Regions from separate parts of the Rhodococcus sp. Eu-32 genome, predicted to be linked through region 1. Evidence: predicted binding sites of a transcription regulator. Region 1 holds the regulator's gene; the other holds the start of a gene.
The links. Region 1 encodes LexA, which represses DNA repair genes until DNA is damaged. Its sites were predicted from a motif close to CGAACANNTGTTCG; they were not measured.
Positions count from the first base shown of each region.

Region 2: cofD (2-phospho-L-lactate transferase) is a predicted target of LexA. The motif match lies at 2,735-2,748, and genes of this name have one in related genera.

Region 1 covers NZ_QGNK01000030.1:15,818-20,395, reverse strand. Annotated here, with positions in the region: gene DK926_RS24510 (solute carrier family 23 protein) at 1-706, shown strand, start outside; gene DK926_RS24505 (acyl-CoA dehydrogenase family protein) at 845-1,987, shown strand; gene lexA (transcriptional repressor LexA) at 2,154-2,945, opposite strand; gene DK926_RS24495 (hypothetical protein) at 3,229-3,561, shown strand; gene nrdR (transcriptional regulator NrdR) at 3,737-4,201, shown strand; gene hrpA (ATP-dependent RNA helicase HrpA) at 4,191-4,578, opposite strand, start outside.
Region 2 covers NZ_QGNK01000015.1:126,916-131,493, reverse strand. Annotated here, with positions in the region: gene DK926_RS18480 (NUDIX domain-containing protein) at 1-54, opposite strand, end outside; gene DK926_RS18475 (coenzyme F420-0:L-glutamate ligase) at 158-1,513, opposite strand; gene cofD (2-phospho-L-lactate transferase) at 1,510-2,478, opposite strand; gene DK926_RS18465 (WhiB family transcriptional regulator) at 3,270-3,503, shown strand; gene DK926_RS18460 (metallopeptidase family protein) at 3,528-4,010, opposite strand; gene DK926_RS18455 (DUF3499 domain-containing protein) at 4,084-4,500, shown strand.

The DNA of each region.
Region 1 (4,578 bases):
GCTCGGCATTCTGGTCGGCGTCGTGATCGGATGGGTCTTCGCGGCCGTTCTCGGCGAGATCGACCAGACCAGGCTCGACGCGATGCGCGACGCGGCCTGGATCGGCGTGCCCGAGTTCCGCGGGCCGACGTTCGAGCTGTCCGTCGTACTCATCGCCCTGCCGGTCGTGATCGTGTTGATCGCGGAGAACGTCGGACACGTCAAGGCCGTGTCGGCCATGACGGGGAAGTCGCTCGACGACCTGGCCGGTGACGCGTTGATCGCCGACGGCCTGGCCACCACCCTGGCCGGCGCGGCAGGTGGGTCGGGGACGACGACGTACGCGGAGAACATCGGCGTCATGGCCGCCACCCGTGTCTACTCGACGGCCGCGTACTGGGTCGCCGCCGCGACCGCCGTGATTCTCGCGTTCTCGCCGAAGTTCGGGGCTCTCGTCTTCACCGTTCCTTCCGGGGTCATCGGCGGTGCGACGCTCGTGCTGTACGGCCTGATCGGTCTCCTCGGTGTACGCATCTGGTTCGACAACAAGGTCGACTTCACCGACCCGGTCAACCTGATGGTCGTGGCCGCGGCGCTCGTCGCAGGCATCGGGGACCTGACGCTGACGGTCGGCTCGGTCGAACTCGGCGGCATTGCATGGGGCTCGGTGGGCATCCTCGTCGGCTATCCGATCGTGCGCAGCCTGGCTCGGGCGCGACAGAACTGACGTACCGCGCGTTCGGTCACCGATGACGCACGAAACGGTCATCGACTGCGAACTCGGTTCGGTCGTAGTGTTCGAACTACGCCAACCGTCGGCGGCGAGGTTCCATGCCGTCCGGCAGTACCGATGAGGAGTGATGAAGTGGAACGCACCCTGTTCGATCCGGAGCACGATCTCTTCCGCGAGTCGTACCGCAAGTTCCTCGAACAACACGTCGCTCCGAATCACGCGACGTGGGAAGAGCAGAACATCGTCGACCGTGACGTGTGGGTCGAAGCCGGAAAGCAAGGCTTTCTCGGTATGGCCGTGCCCGAGGAGTACGGCGGCGGGGGAGTCGAGGACTTCCGGTACAACTCCATCGTCACCGAGGAGACGACCAGGGGTGGCTACAGCGGCATCGGCTTCACACTGCACAACGACGTCGTCGCGCCGTACCTGATCAAGCTCACCAACGAGGAGCAAAAGAAGCGGTGGCTGCCCGGATTCTGTTCGGGCGAACTGATTTCCGCGATCGCGATGACCGAGCCCGGCACCGGCAGCGACCTGCAGGGCATCAAGACCAAAGCCGTTCGTGACGGTGACGAGTGGGTGCTGAACGGGTCGAAGACGTTCATCACCAACGGAATCAACGCCGACATCGTCATCGTCGTCGCGTGCACCGATCCGGACAAGGGCGCGCAGGGCTTCAGCCTGCTCGTCGTCGAACGGGACATGCCCGGCTTCGAACGCGGCCGCAATCTCGACAAGATCGGCATGAAGGCGCAGGACACCGCCGAACTCAGCTTCACCGACGTTCGAGTGCCTGCTGCGAACCTGCTCGGCGAAGAAGGCATGGGCTTCATCTACCTCATGCAGAACCTCCCGCAGGAGCGACTGTCCATCGCCGTCGTCGCTGCCGCCGCCATGGAGTCCGCGCTCGACATGACAATTCAGTACTGCCGCGACCGCAAGGCGTTCGGCAAGTCGATCGGCAAGTTCCAGAACACCCGCTTCGTACTGGCCGAACTGGCCACCGAGACCACGGCGACCCGCATCATGGTCGACAAGTTCATCGAACTGCTCAACGCCGGAACGCTGACGGTGCAGGAAGCTGCGATGGCCAAGTGGTGGACGACCGAGAACCAGGTCAAGCTGATCGATCGGTGCCTGCAGCTGCACGGCGGCTACGGCTACATGAAGGAATACCCGATCGCCAAGGCGTACATGGACTCACGCGTCCAGACGATCTACGGCGGCACCACCGAGATCATGAAGGAGATCATCGGGCGCGGGCTGGACCTGTAGTTCCGCCTTCCCGTCCTTTCTCTTTCCCGGCCGAGGGTGACATTCGGTCACTCCGAGTGACCGGAAGGCCACATTCGCTCCGGCCGGGATGCGGCCCGGACGACAGCACGAAGCCCGCGCTCACCGAGTACGACCTCGGTGGACGCGGGCTTCGTCGTTCGTGGAATCAGAGCTTGCGCATCACGGTGACGACCTTGCCCAGGATTGCGGCGTCGTTGCCCGGAATGGGTTCGAACAATGGGTTGTGCGGCATGAGCCAGATATCGCCCTTCGACCGCTTGAACGTCTTCACGGTGGCCTCGCCGTCGATCATCGCCGCGACGATGTCGCCGTTGTCGGCCACGCTCTGCTGCCGTACGACCACCCAGTCGCCGTCGCAGATCGCGGCGTCGATCATCGACTCGCCGACGACCTTGAGAAGGAACAACGACCCCTGGCCGACGAGTTCGCGGGGCAGCGGAAAGACGTCCTCGACGGCTTCCTCGGCGAGAATCGGGCCACCGGCGGCGATACGTCCGAGGACGGGCACGAACGTGGGTGTCGGCAGCTGATCCTCGGCGGCAGCCGAACCGTCGGCGACGGCGGCTGCGTGATCGGCCTGCACCTCGTCGAGTCCGCGAACATCCACCGCACGGGGACGGTTCGCGTCACGGCGCAGGAATCCCTTGCGTTCGAGCGTCCGCAGCTGATGGGCGACCGACGACGTCGACGTCAGACCGACCGCGTCACCGATCTCACGGATGCTCGGCGGGTACCCGCGCTCGGTGACCGATGCGCGAATGACCTCGAGTACCTTGCGCTGACGCTCCGTGAGCCCCGCGTTGATGTCGGTGCCTTCTCCTTCGAAGGCCTTCGCCGTCGGCACGGCGGCAGGCTTGCCCGCCGAACTCTTGCCGGCAGACCTGGATCCGGCGGACTTCGGTGCCGGTGTAGACCCTGACGAGGTCTCGTCCTTCATACGTGCATCCTCCTGCCGTCTCGGCGTGCGTTGCCGATGCTGGTGTGGCTGTCGCCTGTGGTTCTGTGACGCCATTTCGAGTGGTGCCGGTGTGACGTGTGGTTTCTGACACGAATCTAGCCCGTCGACGCTGTTCGATCAAACATCTGTTCGATCCGTGTCGCATTTTCTACTGACTTTGTCGGACCCGCGTGATAGAACTTCGAACAAGCGTTCATCGAACGCCTGATCGAATGGAACGAAGGCAAGTGTTCGATCATCGTCGACAGCAGTGGAGATCTCGATGAGCATCACGGTTTCAGACCCTCGGGTGGTCCGCCCGGTCGCGCGTCCCTCCCGTCGACGCGCAACGCCCGCGCGACGTCGCTACGTGCACTCGGCCCCGTCGGCACATCAGCCGTCGTCGATGGGTGCGTACGCGGACTCGTGCGTCGAAGAACGCCGTTCCGATCAGTCGATCTCGTGGCAGGCCACCGTGGCAGGCGTCGTGGGTACCGCAGTGGTGATCCTCGCGCTGGTCGGGCTCGCCAACCTCCGCGCGGGGCAGCTCGAACCGGCGTCGCAGCCGCCCAGTCAATCGGTGGAGCACGTCGTACCGTCGGCCACGGGAGAATGATCTCGTCATGTCGCCGGTGGTCGGCTTTCCGTCCCAGACGGGTGATCGAGTTCAGCACGTAGCGCTCCGAGTATTCTCGGAGCCTGCACCTCCCGTGCGTCCTAGGTGTTTCACGGGTCCTCCGCGTTCGACCGGTGATGGCGGGGAGTGCATCGGCTACGACGGAGGCTCCGACATGCATTGCCCGTTCTGCAGGCACCCTGATTCGCGCGTGGTGGATTCCCGCGAGGCGGACGAAGGCCAGGCGATTCGTCGGCGTCGGTCGTGCCCGGAATGCGGTCGTCGGTTCACCACCGTCGAAACAGCGGTCCTCGCGGTCGTGAAGCGCAGCGGCGTCACCGAGCCGTTCAGCCGCGAGAAGGTCGTCAAAGGTGTGCGGCGCGCGTGCCAGGGCCGGGATGTCGACAACGACGCGTTGAACCTCCTGGCTCAGCAGGTGGAGGACGCGGTTCGTGCGTCCGGATCCGCCGAAATTCCCAGCCACGAGGTCGGATTGGCCATTCTCGGCCCACTCCGCGATCTCGACGAAGTAGCCTACTTGCGCTTCGCGTCCGTGTACCGATCCTTCAGCTCGGCCGAGGATTTCGAGAAGGAGATCCTCGAATTGCGCGCGCATCGCGAGGCCGGCGTCAGCGACTGACTGCGTCCATCGCCTTCATGATTCGTTTCTCGGACACCGGATAGGCAGTTCGAATCCCCTGCGCGAACAGGCCGATGCGAAGTTCCTCGATAGACCAGAACACGTCCTGGACGGCCGAACTCCTCTGTCGTGCCTCGGGTAGCGACTTCAGCAGGCGGTCGTACGCGTCGTAGACGCGATCCAGCACATCCATGCCCGCATCGTCACGAGACGCGCTGCTCGGCAACGACTTCAGGCGAGCGGTTGCGCCCTGCAGGTAGCGAGGAATGTCCGCGAGACGAGCGGACCCGAACTCGAAGACGAAGCCGTCGAACACCAGACCGTCGAGTTGCTCACGGACGTCGTCGGCGGCATCGCCCTTCTTCGTGTCCAGGATC
Region 2 (4,578 bases), on a different contig from region 1:
CGCCTCGTTGGCGCGCATGCACCCGTTCGGATTGCTGGCGAGAAATGCAAGCATCGTGTGACGGAGCGAATCCTCGTGCCACTCCACGGTGTTCCACGCGTTCAGTACATCGACTGCCGAATCGTGCAGTGCGAGAGCCTCATCGGTGACGGACACGTCAGATCTCCACCAGTTCGTTTCCGGGCGTGCGGGGGTCGCGCGGTGTCAGTTCCTCGTGTGGATGCCCGATCGCGATGGCGCCCATGGCTTTCCAGTCCGCACGTAGACCCAGCTCGGTACGGACGAGGTCGGAGGCGAAGATGGTCGAGCCGACCCAGCAGCTTCCGAGGCCGCGGACCGCGAGCGAGACCAGAAGCCCCTGCACGGCCGCGCCGACCGCGACCGTGAACATGGTGTCCTCCGCGCGGGTGCGGCGTTCGTCGGGATAGGAGTGGGCACCGTCCGGCACACAGAACGGAATGACCAGTTCCGGAGCGTCGAACAGGATGTCTCCGCGGGAGGTGCGCGTCTCGATGCGCTCCTCGGTCCACCCGTCGGCGCGCAGGTCCTGCTTCCACTTCTCCTTCATCTCGCCGAGCAACCGGGCACGAAGCGCGGGCGTTCGCACCCACACGAAGCGAACGGGATGCGTGTGATGCGGTGCGGGTGCGGTCAACGCGTCGCCGACGGCATCTCTGATGTCGTCGGCGTTCACGGGCTCGTCGGTGAACGACCGGACCGAACGACGCAGCAGCAGTGCCTCGCGCCTGCCCTTGTCGATCGACTCGGCGGTACCGAGCCAGAACAGGTCCTCCTCGCCCGGTCTGACGAGGTCACGTGCGACGGAACCGTCGTCCACGGGTGCGAGACCGCGAACGACGGCGACCGGGACCGAACCGAGCTTGCCCTTGACGAGGTCTCCGGCTGCGGCGATCTCGTCGGCGACCGCCACTTCGGTGACGACGAGTTCGTTCCCTTGGCTGTCCTCGGCGCCCGCGTACGCGTGGACGACGGCGAGTCCGGCGGCTCCGATCGCGACGTCGGTCTGACCGATGCGCCACGCCCTGCCCATTGTGTCGGTGACGACGACGGCGACGGTCACGCCGAGCGAGCCGACGAGTGCGGATCTCAACGCTGCCGCACTCGCATCCGGATTCTCCGGCAGCAGAGCGAGTTCCGCGCGATCGACGTTCGATCCGTCGATTCCCGACGCCGCCTGCACGATCCCGAGTCGGTTCTCGGTGATGAGCGTGCGGCCCTTGCGTGCGACGACGCGTACTGCTTCCTGATCGACGAGGCGGCGTCGGGCGGCGTCCCTCTCGTCCGGATCGATCGGCGCGTCGACCAGTCGGCCCTCGACCTTGGAGAACACCTTGCTCGTCACGACGAGGACGTCGCCGTCGCGAAGCCAGGGGGCGCTGCGGGCGATCGCGCCCGCGAGGTCGTCGCCCGGTCGGAACTCGGGAAGACCCGGTACCGGGATGACCTCGATGCGGCCGCCAGGTGAATGGTCCTGCGGCACTGAAGAATTCACAGGTCCACCCCCGCGCAGTGCAAGGCGGCTGCGGCCATCCGTGCGGTCGTCTCGGGATCGGTCATCAACAGTGGAACACTGCGGACGTCGACGCCGGGAATCGTTGCCGTGTCGGTCGAGTGAATCAACCAGCCGTCGAGGATTCCCGTGTCCGACCGTGCACCATAATACTTTCCGACGGCTTCCGCGGTGGTCTCGACGTCGATCACGGACAAGCATTCGTCGGCCATTCCGCGCAGCGGTTTGTCGTCGACGATGGGGGACAGGCCGACTACTTTCGCAGCCGTCGTGCGCAACGCGCTGCGAATGCCGGGCACCGCGAGAATTGCTCCGACGCTCACGACGGGATTCGACGGCGCGAGGATCACGGCATCCGCGTCGGCGATCGCCTCGAGCACTCCCGGTGCGGGACTTGCCTGTTCGGCACCGATGTGCGCGAAGCTGTGTGTCTCGATCTGTGCGCGGTAGCGAACCCACCACTCCTGGAAGTGAATTGCGCGCTGCGATTCACCGCTCGGATCCTCGGGATCGGTGACGACGACGTGCGTCTCGCTTCGGTCATCGGTCACCGGCAGTAGACGCAACCCCGGCTTCCATCTGTTGCAGAGAGCTTCGGTGACGGCCGACAACGGGTATCCGGTGCGCAACATTCTGGACCTGATGAGATGCGTCGCGATGTCACGGTCACCGAGGCCGAACCAATCCGGGTCGGCTCCATAGGCGGCGAGTTCGTCTCGTGCATGCCACGTTTCCGCGACGCGGCCCCATCCGCGCTCGGTGTCGATCCCGCCGCCGAGCGTGTACATGCACGTGTCCAGATCGGGGCAGATGCGCAACCCGTGCATCCACACGTCGTCACCGACATTGACGATCGCGGTGATCTCGTCGTCCTCCCCGAGAAGGGATTTCACACCCTGCAAGAACCGGGCTCCGCCCACGCCTCCGACCAAGACAGTAACTTTCACAAGGTCGAAGCCTAGGCCGTGCGCGTGAACCGTGGGTAGGCGAGTGCCTCGTGGATCGAGTCCGGCGCTCGCTCCACGCGCGAACACCTGCGACACGCTGACGACGCTCGCCGATTCGGGGAGGGTGCCGAATTCGAGCCGAAGATGGTATTGGAATATCGTCGATCAGCTTGACCGCAGCGGTGTCCGGCGTGTCTAATCACATGTATGTCATTCCACGATCGTTCGACGAATTTCGTTGGAGTGGCCCTGGATTCGAACACGCGTTCCCATGTGGCGGCATCGCGTCGGGACGTGTAGTAAAGGTCGAGGGTTCGTTGGGTGGCAGCGAATACCGGCGCGGGGCAAGGTATTCGGAACCGACCGAATTTTCTGCGCTATTCGAAGGTGAGGAGGCGGAAGCGATGTACGACCAGCACGTGACACGTGAAACACGGGGCGAAACCGGTGCTCACCTCAGCGCAGTCAACCACGCGCCGCAGACCGATTCCGAAGCAGGCGCAGCATCACGCGGCTGCGACGACAACATGATCGACATCTCGATCGGCACGACCGCCGACGCAGGTGCGGACGCCACCTCGGTGTCCGTGGCTCCGTCGCCGGATGTGACGCCGGTCGACGCGGGCGCCGCGTATCTCGCGGCCGCGGTGATCGACGAAAGCGATTCTGCGGCAATCGATTCGATTGACGATGACGGAGGCGACGACGACCTCGTCGACTTCGACGGTGACGAGATCTCGTCGCGCGCACCGGAGAAGCCGCTTCTGAGTCTGATCGCCGGCTTCGATCAGATGTTCGAAGAGATCGAGGATCAGTGGCAGGAGCGTGCACTGTGCGCTCAGACCGATCCCGAAGCGTTCTTCCCGGAGAAGGGTGGATCCACTCGCGAGGCGAAGCGCATTTGCCTCGGCTGTGAGGTCAAGGACGAGTGCCTCGAATACGCGCTGGCGAACGACGAGCGCTTCGGAATCTGGGGTGGACTGTCCGAGCGCGAGCGTAGAAGGCTCAAGCGCGGCATCGTCTGATCAGCCGCCGACCGTCGGCGGGGCCTAGATGTCGTCGTCGAATTCCGGGTCGACGACCTCGGGTTCGACGCCGAGGTAGGTTGCGACCTGTTCGACCAACACCTCGTAGAGCAGATCCTCTAGATCCTCGGGGTGCTGGGCGCGACGTTCGAGTGGGCGTCGAAAAAGAACGATCCGGGCGCGTGTCGTCTCTCCGCGCCGGTCTATTCCTGCGGGCACCAGCCGCGACAGCGGAACCGGCCCCTCTGCCACCACCTCCGGTGGCCAATCGATCGAGTCCGGGTCGATCGCTCTGATCTTCGGGACCTCGTCGACCGCGATGTCGAGACGTTCGAGGCGTTCGTGCAGTCGGTGATCGATGCGTGCGAACGCCTCGAGCACGGCACGATCGAAGCGGTCGGCGCGTGTGCGATGGCCCGGCAGATCCGGGGGGATGATCGGTCCGCGGATCCCGCGACCGCGTCGTTCGGCGGATCGTGATGTGTGTCCGGAACCCGTTCTGGCCATACCGTGAGGTTATCTTCGGTGATTCGCGGTGTGTCGAGGGGTCGGCCGGAGCGGGGGAGGTAGTCTCTCGCATGTGAGATCACTGCGTGGATGCTGCCGACCGGGGTGTAGTCGTTCGGCCGTTGCGACGCTCACGTATGTCTACTCCGATTCGACCGCGGTCGTCGGACCTCTCGCCACCGTGGACGAGCCGCATTCGTGGGACCTGTGTGAAGTGCATGCCTCGACCACGACGGCTCCGAAGGGCTGGGAGCTCGTCCGCTACGAGGGCGGTTACTCCTCCACCTCGCCCGACGAGGACGATCTGACCGCTCTCGCCGAGGCCGTCCGCGAGGCCGGCCGCGGCGATCGGCCGCGTACGGACGAGGTGAGCACACAGTCCGAGGGGCGCCATGCTCGTCGAGAGGACTCCGAGGATCGACCGACGCCGCCGCCTGCGCGCACGGGTCGCCGTGGACATCTGCGCGTACTGCCGGACCCGACGTCCTGACCTGACTTCGCTGCGTCTCTGCTCGCCGCCAGTTGTTCTGCGCGAGCGTGTTTCGCATACTTTCGATCACAACTCGGT